2 regions of the Rhizobium sp. AN80A genome follow, and region 2 is predicted to be linked to the other one. Evidence: predicted binding sites of a transcription regulator. Region 2 holds the regulator's gene; the other holds the start of a gene.
What was found. The regulator LexA, encoded in region 2, represses DNA repair genes until DNA is damaged. The targets are predictions, from matches to a motif close to TGTTCNNNNTGTGTTCNG.

Region 1 (5,473 bases), 1.9 Mb from region 2:
CGTCACCCGCCCCATGCCAAGATGCGGCTCGACCTTCTCGACCAGCACCCGGCTGAAAAGATCGGCCCACTGGTCATCCTCGGCGACACGCATGCCGTTGCGCCTCATCTCGTCAGCCAGGTGGTCACGGTCAGTCGAGCCATCGGCGCTGACCGAGGCCAGAAGATCGATATCGGCGTGACGGCGAAACGCCTCGGCGACGCTCAACCGCTCCGGCCCGGCGAAGGGATCGCAGGCCGCCTCGCGATAGCCGAGCATTGTCGTCTGCATGGTTTCGGCCGCAAGCGCTACGATGCGCACGCAGTCCATCATCAGGCTCTCGTAGCTTTCGCCGGTGCGATACCATTCGAGCATGGTGAACTCGGGATGATGCAGTGGCCCGCGCTCACGGTTGCGGTAGACATGCGCGAAGCAAGCAATGCGCTCCTCGCCGGCGGCCAGCAGCTTCTTGCAGGCGAATTCGGGCGAGGTGTGCAGATAAAACGGCGCCGCCTGCCCGTCCGTGGTCAGCGCCTCGGTGGCAAACGCATGCAGATGTGCCTCGTTGCCCGGCGACACCTGGAGCGTCGCCGTATCCACCTCGATGAAGTCCTCGCGGGCGAAATAGCCACGCAGAGCCGCCTGTATCCGGTTGCGTCCGATCAGGAACGGTCGGCGGTCGGCATGCACACTGGGCGTCCACCAGGGAGACGCTTTGGCGATCGAGGGTTTCATTCAATGCCGTCCTGACCGGATCAACCCACGCAAGGGCTGGCTATTTGCCGGATTTTAGGTTAGTTGCGCCCCCAAAGAACACCTGATTGCGTCTCCGGGGCCATTTCGACAGTCCTCTACGACGCCAAAAGCCGAGTTACAAGGAACTCTTATGGTCAAGGTCATCGCCTCTTCCGTCCGCAAGGGCAACGTCCTCGATGTGGACGGCAAGCTCTACGTCGTTCTGACGGCCAACAACTTCCACCCGGGCAAGGGCACGCCGGTCACCCAGGTCGACATGCGCCGCATCGTCGATGGCGTGAAGGTCTCCGAGCGCTGGCGCACGACCGAGCAGGTCGAGCGCGCCTTCGTGGAAGACGTCAACCACCAGTTCCTCTACGAGGACGGCGAAGGCTTCCACTTCATGAACCCGGAATCCTACGACCAGGTCGTCGTCGACAATGAGACCATGGGCGACCAGAAGGCCTACCTGCAGGAAGGCATGGTCTGCATCCTGTCGATGCACGAAGGTGTGGCGCTTGCCCTGCAACTGCCGCGCCACGTGACGCTCGAGATCACCGAGACCGAGCCGGTCGTCAAGGGCCAGACGGCATCGTCCTCCTACAAGCCGGCCATGCTGTCCAACGGCGTCCGCACCTCGGTGCCGCCGCACATCGACGCCGGCACCCGCGTCGTCATCGCGACCGAAGACAACTCCTACGTCGAGCGCGCCAAGAACTGACCCGGCGCCGACCGACCCAAGCTTCAAAGGCCGTATCGCTCCGCGATGCGGCCTTTTTCTTTGGCGTGGGGCGTCAAGCCGTGTAGGCTTCCGCCACGTCGAAAGGAGATCTGTATGTTCGCCTCGGATACTTCTCAAGAACTTCAAAACGAAAATGAATACAGGGCCGCATTGGCCGAGATCAGGCCGTACTTCGAAGGCGAACCTGACGAAGGGTCCGACGAAGCAACGCGTTTTCGCATGCTATTCATACTGATCGAAAATTACGAAGCAGAGCACTATCCCGCCGTGCCAGCAAAGGCGACTACGACCAGATAGGTCGCCCCCGATGGGCTTCATAGTGACAACAAAAAAGGCGCCGGAAACCCGACGCCTTTCTCGATCCGTGGACCTGATCGCTCAGGCCGAAGCCGTTAGCGCGGGCAACGCGCTTCGTAGCGGCGGCCGTAGCGGTCGCGGTAGACGCAGTAGCCGCGGCGTTCGACCGACTGGCCGATGAGCGCGCCGGCAAGACCACCGGCAACAGCGCCGACGGCCGCGCCGCCCCAGCTGTGGCTGACCGCGCCGCCGATGACCGCGCCGGTGCCGGCGCCGATTGCCGTGCCCTGTTCGGTGGCCGTGCAGGATGCCAGCGCGCCAACCAGAGCAGCGATGAGTACAATCTTCTTCATCATGACATTTCTCCCAGGTTTTTCGGGCGCTTAGATACGGCCCATGAGTACAAGAATGATAATAATGACGAGAACTAGCCCCAAACCGCCGGAAGGTCCATAGCCCCAGCTACGACTATAACCCCAATTTGGTAGGGCTCCGAGCAAAAGCAGAATGAGGATAATGAGTAGTATTGTTCCAAGCATGTCCCGTGACCTCAACGCACTTTAGGTTTGAATGAGCCAGAAACACCTAAGCCGGCTTTTGGTTCCGCCCATATGGTCCGACAGGGCAATATTTTTTTCGCGGGCAATCCGAAGCCGCCTGGCATGCCCGCGCGGACGCCGGGCCGGCGGCACATTTTCGCCTATGGTTAAAATTTCCATAAAATACAACAGGTTGTCGTGAACAAACCGGGAAGTCGATGACGTCGCTGATTCGTCTGCCGTTTGTTCCGGATTTGGTCGAGCCGGCTTCGAAACGGATCTTTTACGTTTCGGACGGAACCGATGTCGCACGACGAGCCGGCGAGTGCCATCGCTCCTATCCAACCGGACCAAAACGCGGACACACGCCATACGGGAATCATGAGATTCAGCATCTGGTGGGAAAAAGTGATTCAAAATCAATACTTAGCCGTGAACAAACACTGAATCATCTGGAGTCAGCGATTCGTCTCCGATTCGTTCTACTGCTGTTCCGAATCGCTATGCGAGCATTCCACAAGCTATTCGCGAAGCCTAAAATCCGCCGGTGAAATTCAAATCAGCCCTTGCGTTTGCACGAGCGGCTGTCCATTTGTTTGTCTGCTTCGGATCAGGAGCTTGGTTTTACCCCGGGGCACCCCCGCCCCGTCTGCAGGACAAAGACACTGACATCGCAGCCGATGATACTGAGTGGGCGCGGCGTGACCGCGGTGCTCGGTCCAACCAATACAGGCAAGACCCATTATGCCATCGAGCGGATGGTTGCCCACGGCACTGGCATCATCGGCCTGCCGCTGCGTCTGCTCGCGCGCGAGGTCTATACGCGTGTCTGCGAAAAGGTCGGCGTCCATAACGTGGCGCTGGTGACCGGCGAGGAGAAGATCTCGCCGCCGAATGCGCGCTACTCCGTCTGCACCGTCGAAGCCATGCCGCGCGAGACCAAGGCCGCCTTCGTTGCCATCGACGAAGTGCAGCTGGCCGGCGATCTCGAACGCGGGCACATCTTCACCGACCGTATCCTGCATCTGCGCGGCCGCGACGAGACGCTGCTGCTCGGCGCCGGCACCATGCGGCCGATCCTCCAGCATCTGCTTCCCGGTATTACCGTCGTCGAGCGCCCGCGCCTGTCGCACCTGCTCTACGCCGGCCAGAAGAAGATCACCCGCCTGCCGCAGCGCTCCGCCATCGTCGCCTTTTCCGCCGACGAGGTCTATGCGATCGCCGAGCTCATCCGCCGCCAGCGCGGTGGGGCGGCCGTCGTTCTCGGAGCATTGAGCCCGCGCACCCGCAACGCTCAGGTGGCGCTCTACCAGGCCGGCGACGTCGAATATCTGGTGGCGACGGACGCGATCGGCATGGGGCTCAATCTCGATGTCGACCATGTCGCCTTCGCCCAGGACCGCAAGTTCGACGGCTACCAGTTCCGCAACCTCAATCCCGCCGAGCTCGCCCAGATCGCCGGTCGCGCCGGACGCCACCTGCGCGACGGCACTTTTGGCGTGACGGGCCATGTCGATCCGTTCGACGAGGAGCTGGTCGGCCGCATCGAGGGCCACCACTTCGACAACGTCAAGGTGCTGCAGTGGCGCACCACGGACCTCGATTTCAAGTCGATCCAGACGCTACGCGCCAGCCTTGAAACCGGGCCGCGCGTGCTCGGCCTGACGCGCGCCCTGCCGGCGGTGGACCAGCAGGCGCTCGAGCAGCTGTCACGCTATCCCGAGATCCGCGATCTGGCCGACACCCCGGCAAGGGTCGAAAAGCTGTGGGAGGCCTGCGCGCTGCCGGACTATCGGCGCATTACGCCGGCCCAGCACGCCGATCTGATCGCCACCCTCTTTTCCGATCTCGTGCGCTATGGCACGGTAAATGAGAATTTCCTTGCCGAGCAAGTGCACCGCGCGGATCGAACTGACGGTGAAATTGACACGCTTTCGGCGCGAATCGCGCAGATAAGAACGTGGACCTATGTATCGAATCGGCCCAGCTGGCTTGCCGATCCGACACACTGGCAGGAAAAGACGCGGGAAATCGAAGATCGATTGTCCGATGCGTTACATGAAAGGTTGACGAAACGCTTTGTTGATCGCAGGACATCTGTGCTCATGAAGCGCCTGAGAGAGAATGCGATGCTGGAAGCTGAAATCAGTGTAAATGGCGATGTCTTCGTAGAAGGACATCATGTGGGGCAGTTGTCCGGTTTCCGGTTCACGCCTGTATCGGGAGCGGATGGTCCGGACGCGAAGGCTGTCCAGGCTGCTTCGCAAAAGGCGCTTGCTTTGGAATTCGAAGCCCGCGCGGCGCGTATTCACGCGTCCGGCAACGGCGATCTCGCGATCGGCTCCGACGGTTCGATCCGTTGGCTCGGCGATCCCGTGGCGCGTCTGGCGGGCACCGAGCATATCATGCGTCCGCGCGTGATCCTGCTTGCCGACGAGCAGCTGACCGGCAATGCGCGCGACCACGTCGCCGCCCGCCTGGAGCGCTTCGTCAATCACCACATCTCGACCGTGCTGAAGCCGCTCGACGATCTGTCGCGCGCCGAAGACCTGCAGGGCCTCGCCAAGGGCCTCGCCTTCCAGCTGGTGGAAAATCTCGGCGTGCTTTTCCGTCGCGACGTGACCGAAGAGGTCAAGTCGCTCGATCAGGACGCCCGCGCCTCGATGCGCCGCTACGGCGTTCGCTTCGGCGCCTATCATATCTTCGTTCCTGCCCTGCTGAAGCCGGCTCCGGCCGAGCTCATCACGCTGCTCTGGGGGCTGAAGAACGACGGTCTCGACAAGCCGGGCTACGGCGACCTCATTCCGGTTCTTGCCGCCGGCCGTACCTCTGTCGTCACCGATCCGAGCTACGAGCGCAATTTCTACAAGCTGGCGGGCTTCCGCTTCCTTGGAAAGCGCGCCGTTCGCGTCGATATCCTCGAGCGCCTCGCCGACATCATCCGTCCGCTGCTGCAGTGGAAACCGGGTCAGCCGAACCGTCCCGAGGGGGCCTATGACGGCCGCCGCTTCACCACGACGACCGCGATGCTCTCCATTCTCGGCGCCACGCTGGAGGACATGGAAGAAATCCTGAAGGGCCTCGGCTACCGCGCCGACGCCGTGAAGGCCGAGGAAGCCGCGACCTACCTGGCGACGCAGGACGCCGCCGCGACGCCTGCCGCGGCAGCTACGACGGAAGC
Region 2 (5,473 bases):
CATCGATGCCGCCGATGGCGTCGAAGATTTCCGTGTTGGCGGCTTCGACGGCCTTTTCGACACCCTTGCCGAGGTAACGCTTGCCACCGTCGCGAAGCTCGACGGCTTCATGCGCGCCTGTCGAGGCGCCCGACGGAACGGCGGCGCGGCCCATGCTGCCATCTTCGAGATAGACATCGACTTCGACGGTCGGGTTGCCACGGCTGTCGAGGATCTCGCGGGCGATAATGTCGGTAATAGCGGTCATCGGCTCTTCTCTGCTGGAGGGTGGATAAATCGTTTGAAATTCGTCTAAATCGAAGATGCGCAAATTACAATGGCAGTTCGGGGCCCTTTTGCGCATGCTTCGCCGCATTGTTCGTGGCTGGCCTAATACACGAACGTGTCAGTCGTTTGAACGTCAGCCCTTGGCGATGGCGTCGAAGGCCAGCAGCTTTTCAAGCAGGCGCGGCATGTCCTTGAGATAGACCATGTTCGGGCCATCCGATGGGGCGTTGTCGGGGTCTTCATGCGTCTCGACGAACACGCCGGCCACACCGACGGCGACCGCCGCGCGCGCCAGCGTCTCGACGAATTCGCGCTGGCCGCCGCTCGAGCCGCCCTGCCCGCCTGGCTGCTGCACCGAATGGGTCGCATCGAAAACGACCGGCGCGCCCATCGCTTCCATGATCGGCAGCGAGCGCATGTCGGAGACCAGCGTGTTGTAGCCGAAGGAGGCGCCGCGCTCGCACAGCATGATGTTCGGGTTGCCGCTGGCATTCAGCTTGGCAAGCACGTTCTTCATGTCCCACGGCGCCAGGAACTGACCCTTCTTGACGTTGATGGCGCGGCCGGTCTTGGCAGCGGCAACCAGGAGATCCGTCTGCCGGCTAAGGAAGGCCGGGATCTGCAGGACATCGACCACGGTGGCCACGTCGGCGCACTGCTCTTCGCTGTGGACGTCGGTGAGGACCGGGAAGCCGAACTCCTTCTTGAGATCGGCGAAGATTTCGAGCCCCGCTTCAAGCCCGATGCCGCGCTGCGCCGACAGCGACGTGCGGTTTGCCTTGTCGAAGGACGACTTGTAGACGAGGCCGATGCCAAGCTTGTCGCAGAGTTCCTTCAACGTGCCGGCGACCATGAAGGCATGCTCGCGGCTTTCGATCTGGCACGGGCCGGCGATCAGAGACAGGCGGGCGCTGTTGGAAAACACAACACGGCCGGCGCCTTCGCCCACGGCCACTTCGGAATTGGTTTCAGTCATCGTTTCTCCTCGAAGGCGAAGAGTGCACCCTGGCCGGGCGCGGCCTTCACCAGAATTCGATTGTTCTTGCGTGTGTAGGTGATCCCGTTAGCAGCCAAATGCGCCTCTGTCACGGCGAGATCGGCAACGGCGAAAACAATCGCCGAGCCGCGCAAACCGCGATCGGCTGTCGACTGGGACAGATCGTAATAGGCGTCCAGCCCATCCGGCGACAGGATATTGATACGGACATTGCCCGCGTCGAGACTGACACCGAAGGCCTCCTGGCGTGACGCGGCCGCATCGGACGCCAGCTGCAACAGCGGCGCGAACGCCTTGGGATCGGACGACGAGAGCACGATCGACGCGATCCCCGATACGCCGTTGGCGTGCGTCTCCAAGGCCTTGCGGTCGCTTGGCAGCGGATTGACCCGCTGGCAGGCGAAGAGGAAGAAATCGGGCGCGCGCAGATCGGCCGCGAAGGCCAGGCGGAACGCCGCCGTCACCTCCGACCCGTCCGGCATCCTCATCGACCTGGCGAATTGCAGCATATCACCGCCGCTCATGCCATCGGTCATAAATCGCGCGTGATCACGATCGGCGTCCGGCGTGCCGAACACGATCGCCGACAAGCCGTCGTCGCCGCACCGAAAGCGAAAGGCGCGGTCGCGCGCCGCAAACACGTTCCCGTCGGCGATGGCGGCCTCATAGGCCTCGATACTGGCGATGCCGAGCGGCTCGAGATAGGTCTTGTCGGCGAAGAAAACGCAGGCGTTCGCGGTTCCGAAGGGATGCAGCGCATCGGCAGCGACCGTGAAGCCGAGCTTGCCCAAACGCTCGCGCGCCATCTCGATGTTGACGACAGGCAGGACGACGTGGTCCAGAGGATGGGGTTCACTCATAGGCAAATCCTCCCGAAATCGGCAGAGATGTGCGCTGGCTTTCGCCACAATGCAAGAGGCGAGCGCGGTTAAATCGAATGAAGCGCAAAATCGCGACGATTCAGAGCCAAGTTTTACGAAAATTTAGGCACTTGCGGAACACATATGGAACATATAGTGTCCGTTCTGGATTTGTTTCACGACTCTGGGGTTCAATTCGATGCTCACGCGCAAGCAACAGGAACTGCTTCTGTTCATTCACGAGCGAATGAAAGAGTCGGGCGTTCCGCCCTCCTTCGACGAGATGAAGGATGCACTCGATCTCGCGTCGAAGTCCGGCATCCACCGGCTGATCACGGCGCTGGAGGAACGCGGCTTCATTCGCCGGCTACCAAACAGGGCGCGCGCGCTCGAGGTCATCAAGCTGCCGGAAGCCTATAATCCGAGCCTGCAGCCACGCCGCGGCTTTTCGCCGAGCGTCATCGAGGGCAGCCTCGGCAAGCCGCAGCCGGTGGCCGCCGCCCCTGCCCCGAAGCCGGCGCCGAGCGCCGACAACGGAAACTCGGCTTCCGTTCCCGTCATGGGCCGGATCGCAGCCGGCGTGCCGATCTCGGCGATCCAGAACAACACTCACGACATCACCGTTCCCGCCGACATGCTCGGCTCGGGTGAGCACTACGCACTCGAGGTCAAGGGCGATTCGATGATCGAGGCCGGCATTTTCGACGGCGACACCGTCATCATCCGCAACGGCAACACCGCCAATCCCGGTGACATCGTCGTGGCGCTCGTGGATGACGAAGAGGCAACGCTGAAGCGCTTCCGCCGCAAGGGCGCCTCGATCGCGCTCGAGGCAGCCAACCCGGCTTACGAAACCCGCATATTCGGACCGGACCGCGTCAAGGTCCAGGGCAAGCTCGTCGGCCTCATCCGCCGATATCACTAATCGGTGACGGGTCGCCCGCGAAGCTGTCATTGCGCCAGTCATAGGCGCGATGACGCATCCAGGGGCGATCGAGACTGCCGTAAGCGGTTTTGACGACGGGCGAGCCTTGCTCGTCGATACGGATTTCGACGGCTCCCGAGCGCCGCAAGGTTTCTCCGGTCAGGAGCATGGCGCCGGAGCGGCATGTCACCTCGCGGAGACGGACGGGTGTGACGACGATATCGGCGACGTCGCAGGCGGGACCGAGATAAGCGGCGTTTTCCAGCGTCGCGATGATGTAGCCGCTGTCGAGCGTGGTCACGCACCACGCCGTCTTCAGGCACTGGAAGCCATTATTGTTCGTCGAATCCGCTGCGCCGCGCATCATGCCGCGGGCTTCGCGTTGTTGTCTCGGTGTCAATCTCGGCCTTGGCTCGCCCTTTTTCGGGATGGACAGCGCCTCGCCATCGAGCATGTCCGGCGGCGTTTGATTTTCAATGGCAAGCGCGCGCTGCCATTGCCCCAGAATGAAGTCGGGCGGGCGTTCGCGATTGCTGGCCAGGCTGTCGCTCTTGAGCGATGCCACGAGGCTTCCATCCTCGGACACGACAAGCTCGGGCGCCGGCTCGGCCGGCAGCATGACGAGGACAAGGGTTGCAACCGCGGCACCCACGGCGCCGATCCAGCGCAGGCGCGTCAGCATCAGCCCCCAGATTAGAAAGCCGACGACGGCGATCACGAAATACCATTCGGGAATCCTGCCCGTATCGACGCTACCGCCCCAGCCCGACACCATCCTGGCGATAGCGATCACCAGATCCAGCCCGAAGCCAGCGACGATCCAAAAGGGCGCATCGAGGCCGAATGGCGTCGCCAACATGGCGGCCATTCCAAAGGGCATGACGATGAAGGAGATGACCGGCATGGCCAACAGATTGGCCGGCAGCCCGTAGCCGCTCAGCCTGTTGAAATGCTCGATCGAAAACAATGCGGTCGAGAAGCCGCCGATCATGGAGGTGAGCGCGATGCCGCCAAAGAAGCGAAGCGCGAACATGACCGGTTTCATCGCCGGATGCGTGAAAAAGACGCTCTCGCGAGGTCGTCTTCTGGTCCAGACGGCAAAGCCGGCGACCAGCGCCAGGGTCGCGGCGTAAGACATCTGGAAGCTGGGGCCAAGCACTTCCGATGGCGACAGCAATATGATCAGCAGCGCGGAGAGAGCGATATTGCGCAGACTGATCGACGGACGGTCGAACAGCGCCGCGACCAGCATGATCGCCATCATGATGAAGGCGCGCTCGGCGGAGACGGCGAAGCCGGAGATCATGTAATAGGCGGTCAGCGCCAGAAGCGCGCTGCCGGCGGCGAACTTCTTGGTCGGATAGGCCTGGGCGAAGCCGGGAAAGAGACCGAAGAACAGGCGCAGCCCGACGAAGCAGATGCCGGCCGACAGCGCCATGTTGAGCCCCGAGATCGCGACGATATGCGCGAGACCGGATTGACGCAGCGCCTCGGTCGTCTCGTTGGAGATGGCCCGTCTCTCGTCGGTGACCAGAGAGGCGGCGAAGGCGCCGGTATCACCGGACAGGATGCCACGGATGCGGTCGCCGATGCGGCTGCGCAGGCCGTAGAGCCAGGCCATGGCGCGATCTTTCGCGGAGAGCTCGACGCTATCCACCGGCGACGGGAGGAGTTGCGGCGTGCCGTAGAAAAAACCGTTGGCGCCGATGCCGTCAAAATAGGCGGAAAATGCGAAATCGCTCAGTCCCGGCAGCGCCGGCCCCGCCGGCGGCGTCAGGCGCACGCGGCCGGTCAGCCAGCCGCCGACCGCGACGGGTTCGCCGGCGCGGGCAACAAGCGAGATTTGTTCCGGTGGCCGCTTGAGAGCCGGCGTCTCCGTTCGCGTTACCCTGAGAATATAGCGCCAGCGGCCGTTGTCGTCGCCCTCACGCCGTTCCACGCGGCCGGTCACGGTCGTTGTCACCGGCGCGTCCAGAACCACGGTGGCCGCGCGCCACGTCTCGATCTGCGCGGCAAACATGCCGAGCACGACGAGCAGACCGGCCAGAGCCATGCGGCGGGTTGCCACGCGCCCGACGCCGGAAAGCAGGAATACGAGCACAAAGGCGGCCGCCCAGGCAAGCAATCGCGTCGGCGGAGGGTCGCTCGAAAGCCTGAACCATGCGATGGCGCCGGCCCCGAGCAGAACCGGCGACGCCAGGAAGAACCGGCCATGGTCGAATTCGGCGGCGAACGCCTGTCTGGCGACCACCATCTGGCGGGCGATTCGGCGGTTTGCGCGACCAAGAAAGCCTGACGAGGACTGCGTCAAGGGCGGACGTGTGACTATGGCACGGGCATTTCGCCCGGCCGCGTCCGGCAAATTGGCAATTTGCGCCGCTTCGGGTGCTTTCAAAACCGCGTTACTGGCATTCAACTCCGGCA

Region 1: a site for LexA is predicted at 2,771-2,788, ahead of P3R82_RS26490 (helicase-related protein). Genes of this name have one in related genera too.

What each region holds. Positions count from the first base shown of each region.
Region 1 is NZ_JASJPX010000003.1:3,010,836-3,016,308, reverse strand. Features, by position in the region: gene epmA (EF-P lysine aminoacylase EpmA) at 1-714, opposite strand, end outside; gene efp (elongation factor P) at 866-1,435, shown strand; gene P3R82_RS26505 (hypothetical protein) at 1,550-1,753, shown strand; gene P3R82_RS26500 (YMGG-like glycine zipper-containing protein) at 1,849-2,109, opposite strand; gene P3R82_RS26495 (DUF3309 family protein) at 2,137-2,292, opposite strand; gene P3R82_RS26490 (helicase-related protein) at 2,973-5,473, shown strand, end outside.
Region 2 is NZ_JASJPX010000003.1:1,086,278-1,091,750, forward strand. Features, by position in the region: partial or broken gene eno (phosphopyruvate hydratase) at 1-247, opposite strand, end outside; gene kdsA (3-deoxy-8-phosphooctulonate synthase) at 401-1,243, opposite strand; gene P3R82_RS16900 (VOC family protein) at 1,240-2,124, opposite strand; gene lexA (transcriptional repressor LexA) at 2,324-3,049, shown strand; gene P3R82_RS16910 (ComEC/Rec2 family competence protein) at 3,030-5,303, opposite strand.